Cytobacillus sp. IB215665: one gene and its partner. Each later gene encodes a partner of the first gene's protein in a complex. Links are inferred from orthologs where the notes say so. Each region holds a gene or a part of one and is shown on either strand. Other genes may lie near its edges.

Region 1 (11,823 bases):
CCGATTCCGTTACCAACTGAAAAGTCTGTTTATACGATTCTTCGTGCTGTTCATAAGTATAAAGATTCTCGTGAGCAATTTGAAATGCGTACACATAAACGCTTAATTGATATCGTAAATCCTACTCCAAAAACAGTAGATTCACTAATGCGTTTAGACTTGCCGTCAGGTGTAGATATTGAAATTAAACTATAATAAATAATAAGTTAGATAACAGGAGGTGTGACGAATGACCAAAGGAATCTTAGGTAGAAAGATTGGTATGACACAAGTGTTCGTTGGAGATGTACTTGTACCAGTTACTGTAGTTGAGGCTTCACCTAACGTAGTTCTTCAGAAGAAAACTGAAGCAACAGATGGTTATGAAGCTATACAACTTGGTTTTGATAACAAGCGTGAAAAGCTTGCTAACAAACCAGCTAAAGGACATGTTGCAAAAGCGGATACTACGCCTAAGCGCTTCATCCGTGAATTCCGCGGGCTGAACGTTGAGGAATATGAAGTTGGTCAGGAAGTCAAAGTTGACGTCTTCTCTGAAGGCGATGTAGTAGATGTTACAGGTATTTCAAAGGGTAAAGGATTCCAAGGTGCAATTAAGCGCCACGGACAATCACGCGGCCCTATGTCACACGGTTCGCGCTATCACCGTCGTCCTGGTTCAATGGGACCTGTTGATCCAAACCGTGTATTCAAAGGAAAGCTTTTACCTGGACGTATGGGTGGAGAACGTATAACTGTTCAAAACTTAGAAGTTGTAAAAATTGATGCTGAACGTAACATTTTACTTATTAAAGGTAATGTCCCAGGACCAAAAAAAGGTCTTGTAACTATTAATAGTGCGGTTAAGGCACAGTAATTTTTGTAAGAAAGGAGGAATATACCAATGCCTAAAGTAACATTATATAGCCAAAATGGTTCTACAGTAGGTGAAGTAGAGCTTAATGAATCTGTATTTGGTATTGAGCCTAACAAGAGTGTATTATTCGATGCAGTTATTATGCAAAGAGCTTCCTTAAGACAAGGAACTCACAAAGTAAAAGGTCGTTCTGAAGTACGTGGCGGTGGACGTAAACCTTGGCGTCAAAAAGGTACTGGACGTGCTCGTCAAGGATCAATTCGTTCTCCACAATGGCGTGGTGGTGGAATAGTATTCGGACCTACACCTAGAAGCTACAGCTATAAGCTACCTAAGAAGGTACGTCGCTTAGCACTTAAATCAGCACTATCAACAAAAGTGCTTGAAAATGATATCGTTGTATTAGAGAGCCTAGCATTTGAAGCTCCTAAAACAAAAGAAATGGTAAACATTTTAAACAGTCTTTCTGCAGATCGCAAAGCGTTAATCGTAACTGCTGATCAAAATGAATTCGTGACTCTTTCAGCGCGTAATATTCCTGGAGTAACAGTTGTATCTGCTACAGGTGTGAACGTACTGGACTTATTAAACCACGATAAACTTGTGATCACTAAAGATGCGGTGGAAAAAGTAGAGGAGGTGCTTGCGTAATGAAAGAACCTCGTGATATTATTAAGCGCCCCGTTATTACAGAACGTTCTACAGATTTAATGGAAGAGAAAAAATATACGTTTGACGTTGATGTGAAAGCTAATAAAACTGAAGTCAAGGATGCTGTTGAGGCAATTTTTGATGTGAAAGTAGAAAAAGTAAACATCATGAACTACAAAGGTAAGTTCAAGCGTATGGGTCGTCATAGCGGTTATACTAATCGTCGCAGAAAAGCAATTGTGAAGTTAACTGCTGATAGCAAAGAAATCGAACTTTTTGAAGTATAAGTTTACTAGTGAAGGAGGGAAATAGAGATGGCGATTAAAAAGTATAAACCTACCTCAAACGGTCGTCGTGGTATGTCGGTATCAGATTTCGCAGAAATCACTACTGATACTCCCGAGAAGTCGTTATTGGCTCCTTTAAATAAAAAGGGTGGACGTAACAACCAAGGTAGATTAACAGTACGTCATCAAGGTGGCGGTCATAAGCGTCAATACCGCATCATTGATTTTAAACGCGACAAAGATGGTATACCAGGACGCGTTGCTACAATCGAGTATGATCCAAATAGATCAGCTAATATTGCGTTAATTAACTATGTTGATGGTGAAAAACGTTATATTCTAGCTCCGAAAAATTTAGAAGTGGGCATGGAAATCATGTCTGGCCCAGAAGCGGATATTAAAGTGGGTAATGCATTACCTTTAGTTAATATTCCTGTTGGTACAGTTATTCATAACATTGAACTTAAACCAGGTAGAGGTGGACAATTAGTACGTTCTGCTGGAACATCTGCTCAAGTTCTTGGTAAAGAAGGAAAATACGTTTTAGTACGTTTAACTTCAGGTGAAGTGCGTATGGTATTAGCTGCTTGCCGTGCTTCTATTGGTCAAGTTGGTAATGAGCAACACGAACTTATTAATATCGGTAAAGCAGGTCGTTCTCGTTGGTTAGGTAAACGCCCAACTGTACGTGGATCTGTAATGAACCCAGTTGATCACCCACATGGTGGTGGTGAAGGTAGAGCTCCTATCGGACGTAAGTCACCAATGACACCTTGGGGTAAACCAACACTCGGTTATAAAACGCGCAAGAAAAATAAGAAGTCAGATAAATTTATCGTGCGTCGTCGTAAAAAATAACGGGGTTGTGCTACGGTTCACAGGAACCGTATGCCAATCGCGAAGGGAGGTTCACATATGGGTCGCAGCTTAAAAAAAGGACCTTTTGTAGATGATCATTTAATGAAAAAAATTGAGAGCTTGAATGAAACTGATGGTAAGCGTGTGGTTAAAACATGGTCTCGTCGTTCAACGATTTTCCCTCAATTCATTGGTCATACAATTGCAGTTTATGATGGTCGAAAACATGTGCCTGTATATATAAGTGAAGACATGGTTGGTCACAAGCTTGGAGAGTTTGCACCAACTCGTACGTATAAAGGTCACGCTAGTGATGACAAGAAAACAAGACGTTAAGAGAGGAGGCATCCTAAATGCAAGCAAAAGCTGTTGCAAGAACAGTTCGAATTGCGCCTCGTAAAGCTCGCTTAGTAGTGGACTTAATTCGAGGAAAGCAAATTGGTGAAGCATTAGCAGTTTTACGCTTAACAAACAAAGCGGCTTCTCCGATAGTAGAAAAAGTATTAAAATCAGCTGTTGCAAACGCAGAACACAACTATGAGATGGATATTAATAATTTAGTTGTTGAAGAAGCGTATGTGAACGAAGGCCCGACTATGAAACGTTTCCGCCCGCGTGCAATGGGACGTGCTAGTCAAATTAATAAACGTACGAGCCACATTACTGTAGTGGTATCAGAAAAGAAGGAGGGATAATCAGTGGGTCAAAAAGTAAATCCAGTAGGTTTGCGTATCGGAGTCATCCGTGATTGGGAATCAAAGTGGTATGCTGATAAGGACTATGCAGATTTGTTGCATGAAGACCTTAAGGTTCGTGAATACATTACTAAGAGATTAAGTGACTCTGCAGTATCAAAAGTGGAAATTGAACGTGCGGCTAATCGTGTGAATATTTCAGTACACACTGCAAAACCAGGAATGGTTATTGGTAAAGGTGGTACAGAAGTAGAAGCACTTCGTAAAGCGTTAAATGCGTTGACAGGTAAACGTGTCCACATTAATATCGTAGAAATTAAGAGAGCTGACTTAGATGCTAAATTAGTAGCAGATAATATTGCTCGTCAATTAGAAAACCGTGTATCCTTCCGTCGTGTGCAAAAGCAAGCTATTCAACGTGCTTTACGCGCTGGAGCAAAAGGGATTAAAACAATGGTATCTGGTCGTTTAGGTGGTGCAGATATCGCTCGTGCTGAATATTACAGTGAGGGAACAGTTCCACTTCATACGCTCCGTGCTGACATAGATTATGGTACAGCTGAAGCAGATACTACGTATGGTAAATTAGGCGTAAAAGTATGGATTTATCGTGGAGAAGTCCTTCCTACAAAGAAGAATAAAGAGGAAGGAGGAAAATAATCATGTTAATGCCAAAACGCGTTAAGTATCGTCGCGAACACCGCGGTAAAATGCGCGGTCGTGCAAAAGGCGGCACTGAAGTAAATTTCGGTGAGTTCGGCTTACAAGCGCTAGAAGCGTCTTGGATTACTAACCGCCAAATCGAGGCTGCTCGTATTGCGATGACACGTTATATGAAACGTGGCGGTAAAGTATGGATTAAAATATTCCCATCCAAGCCATATACAGCTAAACCTCTAGAAGTTCGAATGGGTTCCGGTAAGGGTGCTCCAGAGGGCTGGGTTGCTGTTGTAAAACCAGGTAAGATTATGTTTGAAATCTCAGGTGTACCTGAAGAGGTGGCACGTGAAGCACTTCGTCTTGCATCACATAAACTTCCAGTAAAATGTAAGTTTGTAAAACGAGAAGAAATTGGTGGTGAATCAAATGAAAGCTAATGAAATTCGTGACCTTACCACTGCCGAAATTGAACAAAAAGTTAAGTCTTTAAAAGAAGAGTTATTCAATTTACGTTTCCAGCTAGCGACTGGACAACTTGAAAATACAGCTCGTATTCGCGAAGTACGTAAATCGATCGCTCGTATGAAAACTGTGATACGTGAAAGAGAGATCGGTGTGAATAATCGATAAATGAGGGGAGGTTTGCTTAAATGAGTGAACGCAACCAACGTAAAGTGTATACAGGTCGTGTTGTATCTGACAAAATGGATAAAACGATAACTGTATTAGTTGAAACATACAAAACTCATTCACTATATGGTAAACGTGTTAAGTATTCAAAGAAATTCAAAGCACATGATGAGCAAAATACTGCAAAAGTTGGCGACGTAGTTAAAGTAATGGAAACACGTCCACTATCTGCAACAAAACGTTTCCGTTTAGTAGAAGTAGTTGAAAAAGCGGTAATTATATAATACAAGGTCGGATGAATTTTATATCCGAAGGGAGGTTTCGTGAATGATTCAACAAGAATCTCGGTTGAAAGTTGCTGATAATTCTGGAGCTCGTGAAGTGTTAACGATAAAAGTTCTAGGTGGCTCTGGACGTAAATACGCAAATATTGGTGATGTAATTGTTTGTACAGTGAAACAAGCAACACCAGGAGGCGTTGTCAAAAAAGGTGAAGTAGTTAGGGCTGTTGTTGTACGTTCAAAAAAAGGAGCACGACGCCCAGACGGTTCTTACATCCGTTTTGACGAAAATGCATGCGTGATTATCCGTGACGACAAAAGTCCACGTGGTACTCGTATTTTCGGCCCGGTAGCTCGTGAATTACGTGATAGCAACTTCATGAAAATTGTATCATTAGCTCCTGAAGTTCTTTAATTTGAAAATTGAAATGCCTTATCAAGGAGGTGCAGATAAGATGCATGTAAAAAAAGGTGATAAAGTACTTGTGATTTCAGGTAAGGATAAAGGTAAACAAGGAGTTATCCTTGCTGCATTGCCAAAGAAAAGTAGAGTTCTTGTGGAAGGTGTGAATATTGTGAAGAAGCATTCTAAACCTTCACAAGCTAATCCCCAAGGCGGGATTAACAGCCAAGAGGCACCTATCCATGTATCAAATGTTATGCCATTAGATCCAAAGACGGGTGAACCTACACGTGTTGGACATAAGCAAGTTGATGGCAAAAACGTACGCTATGCAAAAAAATCTGGTGAATTATTAGATAAATAACTAGTTGTAGAAAGGAGGTACTATTATGAACCGCCTAAAGGAAAAATATCAAAAAGAAATTACTCCTAGTGTTATGAGTAAATTCAGTTATAAATCAGTTATGCAAACACCTCAACTTGAAAAAATAGTTGTAAATATGGGTGTTGGAGATGCAGTTGCAAATTCAAAGGCATTAGATAATGCTGTTGAAGAATTAACAACAATAACTGGTCAAAAGCCTGTAGTTACAAAAGCAAAGAAATCTATCGCTGGTTTCCGTCTTCGTGAAGGAATGCCAATTGGTGCGAAAGTAACTTTACGCGGTGAGCGTATGTATGAATTTTTAGATAAACTAGTGTCTGTTGCACTTCCACGTGTACGTGACTTCCGTGGTGTATCTAAAAAATCATTCGATGGTCGTGGTAACTATACATTAGGGATTAAAGAACAATTGATTTTCCCTGAAATTGAATATGATAAAGTTTCGAAAGTTCGTGGTATGGATATCGTTATCGTAACCACTGCAAATACTGATGAAGAAGCTCGTGAATTATTAACTCAAATGGGTATGCCGTTCCAAAAGTAATCAGTGCCATCTAAATATAAGGAGGCGAAAATGTGGCTAAAAAATCAATGGTCGTAAAACAAAAACGTGATCAAAAGTTTAAAGTGCGTGAGTACACACGTTGTGAACGATGTGGTCGTCCTCATTCAGTGCTAAGAAAATTTAAACTTTGCCGTATTTGTTTCCGTGAATTAGCATATAAGGGACATATCCCAGGTGTAAAAAAAGCAAGTTGGTAAAACCCAGATATGGGAAGGAGGTAAAAATATTATGGTGATGACAGATCCTATTGCAGATTTGCTTACTCGTATTCGCAATGCGAACATGGTACGTCACGACAAATTAGAGGTTCCTGCTTCAAACATGAAGAAAGATATCGCTGATATTTTAAAACGTGAAGGTTTTGTTCGTGATGTGGAATTTATTGAAGATAACAAACAAGGTATTCTCCGTATTTTCTTAAAGTATGGTGCAAATAATGAACGTGTAATTACTGGATTAAAGCGTATTAGTAAACCTGGTTTACGCGTATACGCTAAAGCTGATGAGGTACCTCGTGTACTTAATGGTTTAGGAATTGCGATTGTGTCTACTTCTCAAGGTGTGTTAAGTGACAAAGAAGCTCGTCAAAAGCAAACAGGCGGAGAAGTACTAGCTTACGTTTGGTAAAAAGTTTTTTTAGAATGGAGGTGTAATTTATGTCACGCGTTGGTAAAAAACCAATTGTTATCCCTGCAGGTGTAACGGTAACTGAGGAAAATAAAAACGTTATTGTTAAAGGACCGAAGGGTGAATTAACTCGTACAATCCATGCAGATATGGAATTAACAATAGAAGAAAACGCTGTAACAGTTGTTCGACCATCTGATTCAAAAGAGCACCGCTCATTACATGGAACGACTCGTAGCGTACTAGCTAATATGGTTGAAGGTGTTTCTAAGGGGTATGAAAGAGGACTAGAATTGATCGGGGTAGGTTACCGTGCACAAAAGCAAGGTAAAAAGCTAATCCTAAATGTAGGTTACTCACATCCTGTTGAAATCGAACCTGAAGCAGGGATCGAAATAGATGTGCCTGCGAATACAAAAATTGTTATTAAAGGTACTGATAAGGAACGTGTTGGAGCTTTAGCTGCTAACATTCGTGATGTACGTCCACCAGAGCCTTATAAAGGTAAAGGAATTCGTTATGAAGGCGAATATGTACGTCGTAAGGAAGGTAAGACTGGTAAGTAATACCGCCTAGTGTATAAGAAAGGAGTGGCATAGTATGATTACAAAACCTGATAAGAATGCAGTTCGTAAAAAAAGACACGGACGTGTTCGTGCGAAAATTTCAGGAACAGCTGTACGCCCGCGTTTGAATGTGTTTCGTTCTAGCAAACACATATATGCGCAAGTAATCGATGATGTGAATGGTGTTACACTTGCAAGTGCATCTACTTTAGATAAAGAATTAAGCATTGAGTCAACAGGTAATGTTGACGCAGCGCAAAAAGTTGGCGAGTTAGTTGCTAAACGTGCGTCAGAAAAAGGTATTAAAGAAGTGGTTTTTGATCGTGGAGGATACCTATTCCATGGACGTATTAAAGCGTTAGCTGATTCAGCTCGTGAAAATGGCTTAGAATTTTAATTGTCAAAGGAGGGATACAGATGGTCCGTGTTGATCCAAGTAAACTAGAACTTGAAGAACGTGTTGTTACCGTAAACCGCGTAGCAAAGGTAGTGAAAGGTGGACGTCGTTTCCGTTTTGCTGCACTTGTTGTTGTTGGTGATAAAAACGGTCACGTTGGTTTTGGAACTGGTAAAGCTCAAGAGGTTCCAGAAGCTATTCGTAAAGCTATAGAAGATGCTAAGAAAAATCTTGTTACTGTACCTATGGTTGGTACAACAATTCCACATGAAGTTATCGGACGATTTGGCGCAGGAGAAATCTTGTTAAAGCCTGCTTCTGAAGGTACTGGAGTTATCGCTGGAGGTCCTGTACGTGCGGTATTAGAGCTAGCTGGTGTACATGACATCCTATCAAAATCTTTAGGTTCAAATACACCTATTAACATGATTCGTGCTACAATTAGTGGTATTCAGGATATGAAGCGCGCTGAAGACGTTGCAAAGTTGCGTGGAAAATCAGTTGAAGAATTGTTAGGATAAGGGGGGAAATGAAATGTCAAAGAAATTAGCTATCACCCTCACAAGAAGTGTTATTGGCCGTTCTAAAGATCAAAAAGTAACTGTTCAAACTTTAGGTTTGAAAAAAATGCATCAAACGGTCGTACATGAAGATAATGCTGCAATTCGCGGCATGGTAAACAAAGTTGCACATTTAGTTACGGTAAAAGAACAATAATTTTAACATGAGTAAATAAGGAGGTGCCCTGATGAAACTTCATGAACTTAAACCAGCTGAAGGGTCTCGTAAAACTCGTAATCGTGTAGGACGTGGTATTGCTACTGGTAATGGTAAAACATCTGGTAGAGGCCAAAAAGGTCAAAAGTCTCGTTCTGGCGGTGGCGTACGTCCAGGCTTCGAGGGTGGTCAAACACCTTTGTTCCAACGACTACCTAAACGTGGTTTTACGAACATTAACCGAAAAGAGTATGCGGTCGTTAATCTTGAAACATTAAATCGTTTTGAAGATGGTACGGAAGTAACACCTGAATTATTAATCGAAACAGGTGTAGTAAGTAAGCTTAAATCGGGTTTGAAAGTCCTTGCAAAAGGAAAAGTTGAGAAAAAGCTTACTGTTAAAGCTCACAAATTCTCTTCTGCTGCAAAAGAAGCAATTGAAGCTGCAGGCGGTAAAACTGAGGTGATTTAATGTTCCGAACAATCTCCAATTTTATGCGCGTTGGTGATATAAGAAAGAAAATAATATTCACCTTGTTAATGTTAGTTGTGTTTAGAATAGGGACGTTTATTCCTGTTCCGAACATCAATGCTGAAGTATTACAGGTTACAGGCGAAAACAATCTATTTGGAGTATTGAATACATTTGGTGGAGGAGCATTACAGAACTTTTCCATCTTTGCAATGGGGATTATGCCTTATATCACGGCTTCCATTATTATTCAATTACTACAAATGGATGTTGTTCCAAAGTTTACTGAGTGGTCAAAACAAGGTGAAGTTGGTCGTCGTAAATTAGCTCAGTTTACCCGCTACGGCACAATAGTTCTTGGATTTATTCAAGCAATTGGTATGTCCATTGGCTTTAACACTATGTCGAACGGGGCATTAATTGAGAACCCTGGCATTCCAACTTATTTGTTAATAGCATTAGTATTGACGGCTGGAACTGCCTTTTTAATGTGGTTAGGTGAACAAATAACAGCTCACGGTGTTGGTAATGGAATTTCCATTCTCATCTTTGCTGGGATTGTGGCAGGCATTCCGAATATCGCTAACCAAGTATATGCAACACAATTTGAAGGTGCTGGAGAACAGCTATTCTTACGTATCGTTACGGTAGTTTTATTGCTACTCGCGATCGTTGCAATCGTCGTTGGTGTTATTTTCATCCAACAAGCATTTCGAAAAATTCCAATTCAATATGCAAAACGCTTAGTGGGTCGTAGTCCAGTTGGAGGACAATCTACTCATTTACCTTTAAAAGTAAATGCTGCGGGTGTAATACCTGTTATCTTTGCAGTATCGTTTATTATTACACCACCAACAATTGCATCATTCTTTGGACAAAACGATGTTACTATGTGGATTGAAAATACATTCAGGTATACCGAACCTGTTGGTATGACAATATATGTTGCATTAATTATTGCATTTACCTATTTCTATACGTTTGTTCAAGTTAATCCTGAGCAAATGGCAGAAAACCTTAAAAAACAAGGTGGGTATATTCCTGGAATTCGTCCAGGGATAAATACGCAAGAATATGTAACTCGGATACTATATCGTCTTACATTTGTAGGTTCTATTTTCTTAGCTGCAATTTCTGTTCTTCCTATTATTTTTATTAAATTTACCAGTCTTCCGGAATCAGTACAAATTGGTGGAACAAGCTTGCTCATCGTTGTTGGTGTTGCACTTGAGACAATGAAACAGCTTGAAAGCCAACTTGTAAAACGTCATTACAAAGGATTTATTAAGTCATGAGGTTTTGGGGTTCTCCCATTTCCTCATTGTTAGATGAGGGTGAACACATATGAATCTCGTATTAATGGGGCTCCCTGGTGCTGGTAAAGGTACGCAGGCAGAGCAAATTGTTAGCAAGTATAATATTCCTCACATATCAACAGGAGATATGTTCCGTGCTGCTATAAGTGAAGGAACTGAATTAGGCTTAAAAGCAAAGGCTTTTATGGATGAGGGCAAACTTGTTCCTGATGAAGTTACAATAGGTATTGTTCGTGAAAGATTAGGTAAAAATGATTGTAAAAATGGCTTTCTGTTAGATGGTTTCCCTCGAACAGTCGCTCAAGCAGAGGCGTTAGAACAATTGCTACATGTCATGAACAGTACGATAGATTTTGTTATCAATATAAATGTTGATAAATCTATACTATTAGATCGTTTAACAGGTAGAAGAATTTGCAAGAACTGTGGTTCCACATATCATCTAGTATTTAATCCACCACAACAAGAGGGCGTTTGCGACAAGTGTGGAGGAGAATTATATCAACGTGCTGATGATAATGAGGCTACTGTAGAAACTCGCCTAGAGGTAAACATTAAACAGTCAGAGCCTTTGTTAAATTTCTACAAGCAAAAAGGTTATTTACAAAACATTGATGGACAACAAGCAATTGATAAAGTATTTGTAGATATAGATAAATTGCTTGGAGGCATATCTAAATGATTATTTGTAAGACCCCACGTGAGATAGAAATAATGCGTGAAGCAGGCCGTATCGTTGCTTTGACTCACAAGGAATTACAGAAACATATTAAACCTGGTATTACTACTAAGCAATTGGATACAATTGCTGAAGAGTTTATTCGGAAACATGATGCAATTCCATCATTTAAGGGGTATAATGGTTTTCGCGGGAGTATATGTGCTTCAGTAAACGAAGAGTTAGTTCACGGTATTCCTGGTGATCGTGTCTTAAAAGATGGAGACATCATCAGCATAGACATTGGGGCTAAATACAATGGATATCACGGTGATTCTGCTTGGACATATCCAGTTGGGAATATTACTGAAGAAACACAGAGGCTCTTAGATGTGACTGAGAATTCATTATATGAGGGTTTAAAAGAAGCTAAGTCTCATGTAAGGTTATCAAACATCTCTCATGCGATCCAAACGTATGCTGAAGAAAATAATTTCTCAGTCGTTCGTGAGTATGTTGGCCACGGTGTTGGTCAAGATTTGCATGAAGATCCTCAAATACCACATTATGGCCCACCAAATAAGGGTCCGCGATTGAAACCAGGGATGGTATTGGCGATTGAGCCGATGATAAATGCAGGTAGTCGATATGTAAAAACGCTAGCAGATGACTGGACAGTTGTAACTGTTGATGGTAAAATGTGTGCACATTTTGAGCATACGATTGTTATTACAGAGACTGGTTATGAAATTTTAACAAAAGCCTAAGTGAAGGTGATAATAGTTGAACGATTCTGATT
Region 2 (11,949 bases), on another replicon or contig:
ACAACTCGTTCAACTAATGAATTTTCTATCAACAACGTTTCTTACACGTTACATAATGAAAGTCCTGGAGAAAAAATAAGAGTTTCTACATCGACAGATGACGATGCAATTGTTGACACTGTTGTACAATTCGTTAATAAATACAATGAAATTATTGAAAAAATAAATAGTACGATCTCTGAAGAAAAATATCGGGACTATCCTCCATTAACAGATGCAGAAAGGGAAGAATTATCTGATGATGAAATCGAAAAGTGGGAAGGTTTAGCGAAAAGTGGTATTTTAAAAGGAGATTCAACATTATCAAGTGTATTAAATCAAATGAGGCTTGACCTCTATTCACCAATATCTGGTAGTGAAACGGGCTTTAGTCAATTAGCAGAAATCGGTATTACTACATCGGCTGACTATACTGAAAATGGAAAACTATTGATTGACGAAGATAAATTACGAGAAAAAATTGCGGAAAACCCTGAAGCTGTGTACGAATTGTTTAATGCTGAGGGAGATAGCTATGAAACCTCTGGTATTGCTAGTAGGCTTCGCGACTCATTAGATAATGCAATGACTCAGATTGTAGAAAAAGCAGGAAGTTCAACAAAGACGAATGACCAGTTCTCGATCGGCAAAAGCCTTGATAATGTTTTAGATGACATTTTAAATTTTGAGAATCGCTTAGAGATGGTCGAAGACCGCTATTGGAGCCAATTTACCGCTATGGAGCTTGCTATTCAAAAAGCAAACGAACAAGCAGCGTATCTGGCAAGTCAATTTGGTTATTAATTATAGTGTCTATGATTTTCTTTCAGAGGTGTCAATATCAAGCTGTGTAATGTTTAGTAACTATGGATAGATGATTGTATTATCTTTTCCAAACAATTTATTTTCAAAAGGAGTATGAAATAAAATGGCAACACAAAACCCTTATCAATCGTATCAGACAAATTCAGTGACAACAGCATCGCCTGGGGAGTTAACATTAATGCTTTATAACGGCTGTTTGAAATTTATCAATCTAGCTCGCAAAGCGATCCAAGAAAATAATATTGAGGAAAAAAATACGAATCTCATAAAATCACAGAACATTATACAAGAATTAATGGTGACGCTTAATATGGATGTCGAAGTGTCGAAAAATATGATGTCGATGTACGATTATATTAACCGTCGTTTAATTGATGTAAATATAAATAATGATTTAGATGCTCTTGCTGAAGTGGAAGCTCATGTTGCAGAGTTTCGTGATACGTGGAAGCAGGTTATTCAAATCAACCGTCAAAAACAATTTGCACAAGGCGGGCAAGCGTAGTGAGTGTCATTAAAGAGCTATATCAAGTAACGAAACAATTATTCGAGCTGCTTCAAACGGACATTAATAAAAGTGACCGTGATGAACAAATCGAGCGCATTCAACACCTTTTAACTGAACGTACGCAGTTTATTGAGAAGTTGGCGCCTCCATATTCAACGGGGGAAAAGCGTGTAGGCGCAGAAATTGTGACTTTAAACAAACAAATAGATGCTAAGCTTCTTGCTATGAAAGATGAAATTAAGCTCGATATTGCAGGATTAAAGAAGAAGAAGCAATCGCAAAAGAAATACATCAATCCTTATAATACGCGCACGGTAGATGGTGTATTTTATGACAAACGGAAATAGGTGAGTATATGGTGAAATTAGACGCACCACAATATGAAATTGTAAAGAAATATACTGAATTGCTAGATACGATTGAAGAAGGGCTTGACTATGTTAAGGGGAGTTTTGACAACCTTGAACGTACCGAAGGAGATAGAGTATTAGCTGACATATTTACTGCTTTTTCTAAAATCAATGATACGAATCAGCAGCTATTAGATATTTTTTCTCGAAATGAGATTGTTCGAAATCAAGTTAATCAGTTCCCAGGAGTCATTGCTGAGTGTGTGAAGCTGGAACAACATTTCTCGAACCAAACGGAAAAGCAAGCTATTATTAGTAAAAACATTATTCCAGCCTTTCTTGCATGGAAGGAACCAATTCAGCATACATTTTCAAGTTATATTCAACAATAGTACAATGCTCCTATACAAATGTATGGGAGTGTTTTTGTTTTTTAACATTTTCCATCAGGTACACTCTTTTGGAAACATATAAAAAATATAATTGTGTAATTTAAGGTTGTTTTCGGATTGATTGGTGCTTTTTGATCTAAGCAAGTATATTTTATCGTTCATAGCACCTTTGCTATTTTTACAATTAATGAGTACTCATAAAACATGCCAAACTGTCCATTTGCAGTAAAAAAAACCACAAAGTTTACGAAAAGAACCTTTAAATTTCGCAAAAAGGAATTTCCTCTCACATATCATTTTTCCTTACTGCATAACAATAAATACACATCAATTTTAACAATATATCGGTTATGTAAATAATGAAAATCGTCACAATTTATTCACAGTTAATTTCACGTTTAAGAAGGAATTGTTAAGGGTATTGTAGAAATGTATATACATAGCTTAAGAAAACCGCTTAGCGGATTTCTAGAGATAAGAAATGGAAATGTGGCTTTAATGTTTTAAGCATTTTCACCCATCTTAACTCGAATAAGTTATAAGTTTCAAGAAAAATGAGGATAAGAAGAATGGGGAAAGGAAAGTCACACTAAGTGCCGAATGAGTGGATTAGATCTTGTACAAGTTCATTATTCCCAGACTTATTTGAACATCCTTTCAAAATGGAGTTCAAAAAGGAGGAAAAAAGGACGAAAAAGATCAAGGCTGTGTAGCTTTGAGTACCAGAGTGTACGTTTGAAGAGTACATGAGGAACGGAAAAGCAAACCAACGCAGATATTCACTGTCATTTTTCCCGGACTTTTTTGAACATCCTCAAGTTAACTAAAGGAGGAGTTCGTGTATGATTTACAACATTCGTGGTGAAAACATTGAAGTAACTCCAGCATTGCGTGAGTATGTTGAGAAAAAGATTGGTAAATTAGAAAGGTATTTCGATGATTCTTCAGATGCCACAGTCCATGTTAATTTAAAAGTTCATAGTGATAAGCATTCTAAAATAGAAGTAACGATTCCAATGTCTCAGCTATTGTTAAGAGCAGAGGAAAATCATGAAGATATGTATGCAGCGATTGACCTTGTTCTTGATAAACTTGAGCGTCAAATTCGCAAACACAAAACAAAGGTGAACCGTAAGTTCCGAGATACTGGAACTCCTAAATATATGTTTACAAATGAGCCTGTAGCGATTCCTGATGAAGAAGAGGATGACTTAAAGCTTGTCCGTACTAAGCGCTTTAACTTAAAGCCGATGGACAGTGAAGAAGCAATTCTGCAAATGAATATGCTCGGTCATAATTTCTACGTATTTACTAACTCAGAAACGAACCGTACAAATGTCGTTTATTTAAGAAAAGATGGCAAATACGGTTTGATTGAACCGAATTAATAATAATGATTAGAAAACGTTAGGTTGCTTAGAACCTAACGTTTTTTGATGTTAAATATGCTGTAGGATGTTTTTGGTAGTTTATTGACCAATATCTCATTGTTCTTTTATCGAATGTTACTTTTTCAATATGATATAATAAAACATGTCTACAAACCTCATTTGTAGTCAATGGAAGGCTAGTTCGAGGATTATCTTTGATAATGAATGGAGGTGAATATGATGGAGAAGCTGTTACTAGAATTTATGAGCGAAATGCGCGAATTTAGAACAGAGGTAAATGGACGATTCACAAAGCTAGAACATGAAATGAACGACCGCTTTACAAAAGTAGATGAACGTTTTACTCAAGTGGACAAACGCTTCACAAAGCTAGAAGGTGAAATGGACAAGCGCTTTACAAAAGTAGATGAACGTTTTACCCAAGTGGATCAACGCTTCACGAAACTAGAAGTTGAAATGGCCGAGCGCTTTACAAAAGTAGATGAACGTTTTACTCAAGTGGACAAAAGCTTCACAAAGCTAGAACATGAAATGAACGAGCGCTTTACACAAGTAGATAACCGTTTTACTACAGTAGATATGCGACTATCAAAAATTGAAAACGATGTAACGGTAATTAAGGAAGCTGTTGTAAATAACCTTTCTGAGTCAAGGAGTCATTTCAAACATATCGAACAATCTCTTCAGCAACATCACTCCATGTTCCAGTTAATGACTGATGAAATTAATAAAAAGTACCGCTATTAATATGTACTACTTCATTCAAAAACATTAAAGTAACAACAAAGTTGTTAAGACCCAAATCTCTAGCTCACTTCAAGAAACACTTTTTTTCACATACACACCTCCAATTGTTAGCAATTGAACAGCTTTGGAAGTCTACAGCCTAATATGAAGGATTTACAATAAAGAAACGATGTGGTTGTCACATACCCTTCTTTTAACAATACTTTTCGTAAACTACGTGAGTTATTAAAAAAATACTCTTATATGAATGATCTAACTCTTTTTCATACATGGTTTGTTAAGGTTTTTGAATCAAATATAAAATATTCATATGATTCTGCCTTCTTATGCTCCCACATTCCTCCAAAATGTTGTTCACTTTGTCTCAAAATGTTAATATTAGAAATAGGATTTCTATAAGGGAAAAAAACTTAGTATATACATTATTATATATCCAGTGTGTGTATATGTCGTATTGGGTGTAACTTATATGAAAATAGAGGAGCGTTTTGAATGCTTGGAATGATAAAGAAAGTATTTGATGGTAATAAACGTCAAATTACTAAATTAGAAAAGCTTGCAGCACAAATTGACTCATTAAGTGCAGATATGGCGAACTTAACGGATGAGCAGCTACAATCAAAAACAGCAGAATTCAAAGGTCGTTATGATAAAGGGGAAAAGCTTGATGACATGCTTGTTGAAGCCTTTGCGGTTGTTCGTGAAGCAGCAAAGCGTGTGTTAGGCTTATATCCATACAAGGTACAATTAATGGGGGGTGTTTCCCTTCATGATGGTAATATCTCTGAGATGAAAACAGGAGAAGGTAAAACATTAACAGCGACAATGCCAGTATACTTAAATGCGTTAACAGGTAAAGGTGTGCACGTTGTAACTGTCAATGAATACTTGGCAAGTCGTGATGCTCATGAGATGGGTCAGTTATATGAATTTTTAGGATTAACAGTCGGTCTGAACTTAAACGGTATGTCTCGTGAGGAAAAAATTGAGGCGTATGCTGCTGATATTACATATGCAACGAACAATGAGCTAGGCTTTGATTATTTACGTGATAATATGGTGCTTTACAAAGAACAGATGGTTCAGCGACCGCTATATTATGCGGTTATTGATGAGGTTGACTCAATTCTTATTGATGAAGCAAGAACACCTTTAATTATATCTGGTTCAGCACAAAAGTCAGCACAATTATATGTACAAGCTAATGCGTTCGTTCGTACGCTAAATAAAGAATCAGATTTCATTTTCGATGAAAAATCAAAAAGTGTTCAGCTTACTGAAGAAGGCATGAACAAGGCTGAACGTGCTTTCGGGATTGATAATCTATTTGATATTACACATGTTTCATTAAATCATCATATAAATCAAGCGTTAAAAGCGCATGCTAGTATGCATAAAGACATTGATTATGTTGTTCAAGATGGCGAAGTTGTGATCGTTGATCCTTTTACAGGACGTTTGATGAAAGGCCGTCGATATAGTGAAGGCTTACATCAAGCAATTGAAGCAAAAGAAGGACTTGATATTCAAAATGAAAGCATGACACTGGCAACAGTAACGTTCCAAAACTATTTCCGTATGTATGAAAAGCTTTCTGGTATGACTGGTACGGCAAAAACAGAAGAAGAAGAGTTTAGAAATATATATAATATGCACGTTGTTGGGATTCCAACGAATAAGCCGATCGTGCGTGATGATCGTGCAGATCTTATATATAAAACGATCGAAGGGAAGTTTCGAGCAGTTGTTGAAGATATTGCTGAACGTCATCAAAAAGGGCAGCCAGTACTTGTCGGAACAGTGGCTATTGAAACCTCTGAAATTATCTCTAAGTTTTTGAAGAAAAAAGGTATTCCTCATCACATCTTAAATGCGAAAAATCATGGGAAAGAAGCACAGATTATCGAAGAAGCTGGTCAACCTGGTGCGGTTACGATTGCAACGAACATGGCTGGACGTGGTACGGATATTAAGCTTGGTGAAGGCGTGAAGGAAGCAGGAGGACTTTCGGTAATTGGTACAGAACGACATGAAAGTCGCCGAATAGACAATCAATTACGCGGTCGTTCCGGTCGTCAAGGAGATCCAGGTGTGACACAATTTTATTTATCTATGGAAGATGAACTCATGCGTCGCTTCGGATCAGACAATATGAAAGCGATGATGGAGCGACTCGGCATGGATGATACACAGCCTATTCAAAGTAAAATGGTTTCAAGAGCTGTTGAATCTGCTCAAAAACGTGTTGAAGGAAATAACTTTGACGCTCGGAAACAGCTTTTACAATATGATGACGTATTACGTCAGCAACGTGAAATTATATATAAACAGCGATCTGACGTCCTTTCATCAGAGAATCTACGTGATATCGTTGAAGGTATGATTAAGTCAACGATTGAACGATCTGTTGATTTGCATACACCGAAGGAAGAGCTTCCAGAAGAATGGAATCTTAAAGGCATCATTGATTATACAAATGCAACAATGCTTGCTGAAGGTGATGTCACACTTGACCAAATTAAAGGTCAGGAGCCTGAAGAAATTAGTGAGCTTATCTTTGCAAAAGTAAAAGAACGCTATGATGAAAAAGAACAGCAATTAGAGACAGAGCAGATGCGTGAGTTTGAAAAAGTTATCGTTCTGCGTGCAGTTGATAGTAAATGGATGGATCATATTGATGCGATGGATCACCTACGTCAAGGTATTCATCTTCGAGCTTATGGCCAGATTGATCCATTGCGTGAGTATCAAATGGAAGGATTTTCAATGTTTGAAAATATGGTGGCTTCCGTTGAAGAGGACGTTGCGAAGTATGTGATGAAGGCGCAAATTAGAAATAACCTTCAACGTCAAGAAGTCGCAAAGGGACAGGCGGTTAATCCAAAGCAAGACGGAGAAAAGCAAAAGCGCAAACCAGTTAAAAAAGCAGTTTCGATAGGCCGAAATGACCCATGTTATTGCGGAAGTGGGAAGAAATTCAAACAGTGCCACGGCAAATAACAGGGATCTGACCCCCGACCGAGGCATTAAAGTGATAAAATGTATTTTTCTTTACTGTGAACAAAGGTGAGTTGGCAGTGGATGCTTGCTCACCTATTTTCTATGATAATTTGTTTTGATGTATTTATTTTACAGTCAACGGGATATACATGTAAGGTAGGTAAAAATTTTATTGAGGTGGAAAATAAATGGATTTAGTTGAAATTAAGCAAGAGCTTGACAAAATGGCTACTCGTTTAGCTGATTTTAGGGGGTCTCTTTGACCTCGATACGAAGCAAGCTCGAATAGATGAGTTGGAAGAATTAATGGCAGCACCATCCTTTTGGGATGATCAACAAGCGGCTCAAACTGTCATAAATGAAGCAAATGGCTTAAAGGACTTAGTTAACAAGTTTACAGAGCTAAATGAGACATTTGAAAATCTCGAAGTGACTCATGAACTTGTCAAAGAAGAGCCAGATGATGAGTTACAAAAAGAGCTTGAAAATGAATGTAAAGCATTAACGAAGGACTTAAATACATTTGAATTAGAGCTGTTATTAAGTGAACCGTATGACAAAAATAATGCGATTTTAGAGCTGCATCCAGGTGCGGGTGGTACTGAATCACAAGATTGGGGTTCAATGCTATTGCGCATGTACACACGATGGGCAGAGCGAAGAGGTTACAAAGTAGAAACCTTGGATTATTTACCTGGAGATGAAGCTGGTATTAAAAGTGTCACACTGTTAATTAAAGGGCATAATGCATACGGTTATTTAAAAGCAGAAAAAGGTGTTCACCGTCTCGTTCGAATCTCACCTTTTGATTCGTCAGGACGTCGACATACTTCATTCGTATCATGCGAAGTCATGCCAGAGTTTAATGAAGACATTGAAATTGACATTCGTACTGAAGATTTGAAAATAGACACGTACCGTGCAAGTGGGGCGGGTGGTCAGCACGTCAATACGACAGATTCGGCAGTAAGGATTACTCATACTCCAACGAACGTTGTTGTTACGTGCCAATCAGAGCGTTCACAAATTAAAAACCGTGATCGAGCGATGAAAATGCTAAAAGCAAAGCTCTATCAAAAGAAAATTGAAGAACAACAAGAGCAGCTTGCTGAAATTCGTGGTGAGCAAAAGGAGATCGGCTGGGGAAGCCAAATTCGTTCTTACGTATTCCATCCGTATTCTCTCGTAAAAGATCACCGTACAAATACTGAAGTAGGTAATGTACAAGGTGTGATGGATGGTGAGCTTGATTCATTCATAGATTCGTACCTTCGTTCAAAACTTAACTAAACAGATGTTGCCCCATTCAATATGAGTGGGGTTTTTGTGTATCTTATTATGTGCTTACTACTTAGGGAAGTAAATCTTCTTATTTGGACAGTAAACCAAAAGTTCGGCAAGTAAATCTTCTTATTTGGACAGTAAACCAAAAGTACGGCAAGTAAATCTTCACATTTGGACAGTAAACCAAAGTATATGGCAAGTAAACCCTCCCATTTGGACAGTAAACAGGAAAGTATGAAAAATAAAAGCATACAAATGGACAATCACAAACATGTTCAACAAATAAATTATAGCTTTTGCACAATATACAGAACATATAACGTGAATATCATGCAAAGTGAACGATGAACGATAAATCGTATATAAACAAATCAATTTGACACAAAAAACTACTATACATAAGAATCAGATTCAATTAATGTCTCCGAACTCCCTGCTCCATCTCTTGTTATTTCCTATGTGTTAAATAATTTTTCATTTTTTACCACTTATAAGATAATTCTTCAAACAAAAAATAAGCAATAAGTTCCTTCAATTGTTTACTCCTTTAACACGTTATATGGTTAGCATTTACACTATATTTCCACCATGCTATACTCTCATAGGCAATTAGTAAAATTGTCTACATGACTTTTAGAATTGTGTTTAAAAAGGTGGAGAAAAAAGGATGAAGAAACGAAGCCGTAAGAGTCAAGCATTGGACCCGAAAATAATTGCAACATTAGACATATTTTATATACTGATTGGATCGGCTATTGTTGCTCTTGCTTTTAACTTGTTTTTACTACCCAACAATGTTGCCTCTGGTGGGGTAAGTGGGATTAGTACGATTACAAAAGAGATGTTTGGATGGAAGCCTGCTTATGTACAATGGGCATTCAATGTTCCATTATTTATCGCTGGCGTCATGTTGCTCGGTCGTAAATTTGGAATGAAAACATTAATTGGTACAGTATTTTTGCCGTTTGTTGTTTATTTATCGGAAAACCTCGAGCCTGCTACGCAAAATCCTCTACTAGGAGCTTTGTTCGGAGGAATGGGTGTCGGACTAGGGTTAGGAATCGTTTTTCGTGGACAAGCATCAACAGGTGGAACAGATTTAGCTGCGCAAATTTTTCACAAGTATACTGGTATTTCACTTGGAACATGCGTCGCATTTATTGACGGTTTAATCGTTATTACAGCAGCAATTGTATTTGATATTGAGAGTGGTTTATATGCAATTATCGCATTATTTGTTACGAGTAAAACGATCAATTTCATACAAGTTGGGTTCGGCTATTCAAAAATGGCAATGATTATTACAAATGAGCAAGAGGAAGTACGCAGTAAAATATTGCATGAACTAGATCGAGGAGTGACAAAGCTGTCAGCTTTTGGAGGCTATACAGATGACGAAAAACCAATTCTTATGTGTGTTGTCAATCAAACAGAGTTCACTAAATTGAAACAATTGGTTAAAAGTATTGATACATCAGCATTTGTCGTTGCTATGGATGCCACTGAGGTCCTTGGTGAGGGTTTTAAAAGGGCTTAAATTGGGTATAATAAAGTTATATTTTACTAATTTCAGACATGAGGGGGAATCGCAAATGAAAATGAAATTACTTGCATTATTGATGGGTACATCTCTTGTATTAGCTGCTTGTGGTGGTGGCGGAGATGAAGCTACAGAACCAAAAGAAGAGGCTGAAACTACACCAACTGAAGAAACAGAAACAGAAACAGGAGATACAGGTGCAGTGAATGTTGCTGCAGCAGAAGATGTTTATAAACAAAGCTGTGCTGGTTGTCACGGTGGAAATTTAGAAGGCGGATTTGGACCACAGCTAGAGAATATTGGCAGTAAGCTTTCACAAGCAGACATTGAAGATATCATTGCGAATGGTCAAGGTTCTATGAGTGGTGGAATCATTACTGGCGATGATGCAGTAAATGTTGCAGCATGGTTAGCTGAGAAAAAATAAGTAAAAATTAGCTTTTACATAAAAGTCATTCCATTAACATGGTTTGGCTTTTTTTTATTTGTATTCTATAAAAAAATAGCCAAATTATGCTTTCCTCTAGTACATTTTCTTCCTCATTTTTTTAAGTATTTAATTTCTCCTACTCAAAGATTTTCTGTAAAACAATGCTAATCGTAGAGCTTTAATCATCTCAAAAAAATATCATTTTTCTCCATTTTATTAGCCATTTTTTAAATAGCGATATTAAGCTCTATTTTTTTATCTTCTTTGACAATGTTCACGTGTAATTGAGTGAGTTTTATGGGTCCTTTTGAAATATAACTGTAATAATTTTTTGTCCTAAATAGTCTATCTTTGATGTTATAATGGATACTGTGAATGTAAAATTATTGGATTTATCCATATAATTTGTCAAAAAACAGACTAACACGAGTGGTTTTTACATAAAATGACAAAATTTAGGTGATATTAAATGATAGAAATGCAGGATGTGTATAAAACTTATCCTAACGGTGTCCTAGCGATTAACGGGATTAGCGTGAAAATTAATGAAGGTGAATTTGTTTATGTCGTTGGTCCTAGTGGTGCAGGGAAATCAACGTTTATTAAAATGATGTACCGTGAAGAAAAGCCATCAAATGGTTCAATTATGATAAATGGAATCAATTTATCAAGCCTTAAAGAAAAAAAGGTTCCTTTGTTACGAAGGCATATAGGAGTAGTCTTTCAAGATTTTAAACTTCTTCCTAAGCTTACTGTATATGAAAATGTGGCATTTGCTTTAGAAGTAATAGAAGAAAACCCAAAATACATAAAACGAAGAGTGATGGGAGTATTAGATTTAGTACGCCTGAAGCATAAGGCTCGTTTTAAGCCAGATGAATTATCTGGTGGGGAGCAGCAGCGTGTATCTATTGCCCGTTCCATCGTTAACTCTCCAAAAATAATGATAGCAGATGAACCTACGGGGAACCTTGACCCAGATACAGCGTGGGAAATCATGGACATATTTGAGGAAATTAATAATAGGGGAACGACAATTTTGATGGCGACTCATAATAGTGAGATCGTAAACAAAATTAAAAAACGAGTTATTGCAATTGAAAATGGCAAAATTGCCCGTGATGAAATGAGAGGGGAGTATGGTTATGAAATTTAGTACTCTCAAAAGGCATACACGGGAAAGCGTTAAAAACCTAGGAAGAAACGGGTGGATGACCTTTGCTTCTATCAGTGCAGTGACTGTTACGTTGTTATTAGTAGGTGTTTTCCTTGTTATTATGATGAATATGTATCACTTTACTCAATTGATTGAAGAAGATGTAGAAATACGTGTGTTCATTGATACTGTAGCTACTGGTGATGAGGTAAAGGAGTTAGAAAAGAATATTGATAAAATAGCTGAAGTTAAATCTATTACCTTCGTATCAAAGGATGAAGAGCTTGATAGCTTAGTAGAAAGTCTCGGACCAGTCCTTGATATGCTCAAAGGTGATAATAATCCTT

Evidence for each region.
Region 2: the proteins of secY (region 1) and secA are in contact, whole or in part, in a crystal structure (PDB 3DIN), measured with the Thermotoga maritima proteins. The link is inferred for Cytobacillus sp. IB215665 from one-to-one orthologs. Residues at the interface, in WP_004081795.1 of Thermotoga maritima: Glu108, Gly109, Glu110, Glu111, Ala236, Glu237, Arg238, Arg239, Ile240, Thr241, Ile242, Gln243, Tyr244, Ala245, Arg246, Arg247, Val248, Thr249, Gly250, Arg251, Arg252, Val253, Tyr254, Gly256, Ala257, Ser258, Thr259, Tyr260, Leu261, Pro262; in WP_004082002.1 of Thermotoga maritima: Glu261, Ala262, Arg263, Lys300, Ala301, Arg302, Thr303, Ile304, Ile305, Leu323, Tyr324, Asp325, Pro326, Val329, Ser330, Tyr333, Ile336, Lys340, Phe345, Val349, Glu363, Phe364, Tyr374, Ser375, Gly376, Gly377, Glu393, Ile395, Thr482, Ser483.

What each region holds. Positions count from the first base shown.
Region 1 is NZ_JAXBME010000023.1:14,096-25,918, reverse strand. What follows is about bases 8,237-11,197. They hold secY (preprotein translocase subunit SecY), read left to right. Parts: upstream 8,237-9,049; coding sequence 9,050-10,345; downstream 10,346-11,197. Other genes in these bases: map (type I methionyl aminopeptidase), read left to right, coding at 11,045-11,197; SLH52_RS20485 (adenylate kinase), read left to right, coding at 10,395-11,048; rplO (50S ribosomal protein L15), read left to right, coding at 8,610-9,050; rpmD (50S ribosomal protein L30), read left to right, coding at 8,396-8,578; rpsE (30S ribosomal protein S5), read left to right, coding at 8,237-8,382. In the rest of the region: rpsJ (30S ribosomal protein S10), read left to right, coding at 1-195; rplC (50S ribosomal protein L3), read left to right, coding at 230-856; rplD (50S ribosomal protein L4), read left to right, coding at 884-1,507; rplW (50S ribosomal protein L23), read left to right, coding at 1,507-1,794; rplB (50S ribosomal protein L2), read left to right, coding at 1,822-2,652; rpsS (30S ribosomal protein S19), read left to right, coding at 2,710-2,988; rplV (50S ribosomal protein L22), read left to right, coding at 3,006-3,347; rpsC (30S ribosomal protein S3), read left to right, coding at 3,351-4,007; rplP (50S ribosomal protein L16), read left to right, coding at 4,010-4,444; rpmC (50S ribosomal protein L29), read left to right, coding at 4,434-4,637; rpsQ (30S ribosomal protein S17), read left to right, coding at 4,658-4,921; rplN (50S ribosomal protein L14), read left to right, coding at 4,965-5,333; rplX (50S ribosomal protein L24), read left to right, coding at 5,374-5,685; rplE (50S ribosomal protein L5), read left to right, coding at 5,711-6,250; SLH52_RS20525 (type Z 30S ribosomal protein S14), read left to right, coding at 6,283-6,468; rpsH (30S ribosomal protein S8), read left to right, coding at 6,500-6,898; and 5 more genes. UniProt on the Escherichia coli protein: The central subunit of the protein translocation channel SecYEG. Consists of two halves formed by TMs 1-5 and 6-10.
Region 2 is NZ_JAXBME010000001.1:367,646-379,594, forward strand. What follows is about bases 4,352-7,438. They hold secA (preprotein translocase subunit SecA), read left to right. Parts: upstream 4,352-4,684; coding sequence 4,685-7,192; downstream 7,193-7,438. Also shown: SLH52_RS01510 (flagellar hook-associated protein 2), read left to right, coding at 1-783; flagellar export chaperone FliS, read left to right, coding at 908-1,309; SLH52_RS01520 (flagellar protein FliT), read left to right, coding at 1,309-1,659; SLH52_RS01525 (hypothetical protein), read left to right, coding at 1,668-2,054; hpf (ribosome hibernation-promoting factor, HPF/YfiA family), read left to right, coding at 2,897-3,442; SLH52_RS01535 (hypothetical protein), read left to right, coding at 3,665-4,192; SLH52_RS01550 (YitT family protein), read left to right, coding at 9,144-10,013; cccB (cytochrome c551), read left to right, coding at 10,069-10,443; cell division ATP-binding protein FtsE, read left to right, coding at 10,916-11,602; permease-like cell division protein FtsX, read left to right, coding at 11,592-11,949. UniProt on the Escherichia coli protein: Required for protein export, interacts with the SecYEG preprotein conducting channel.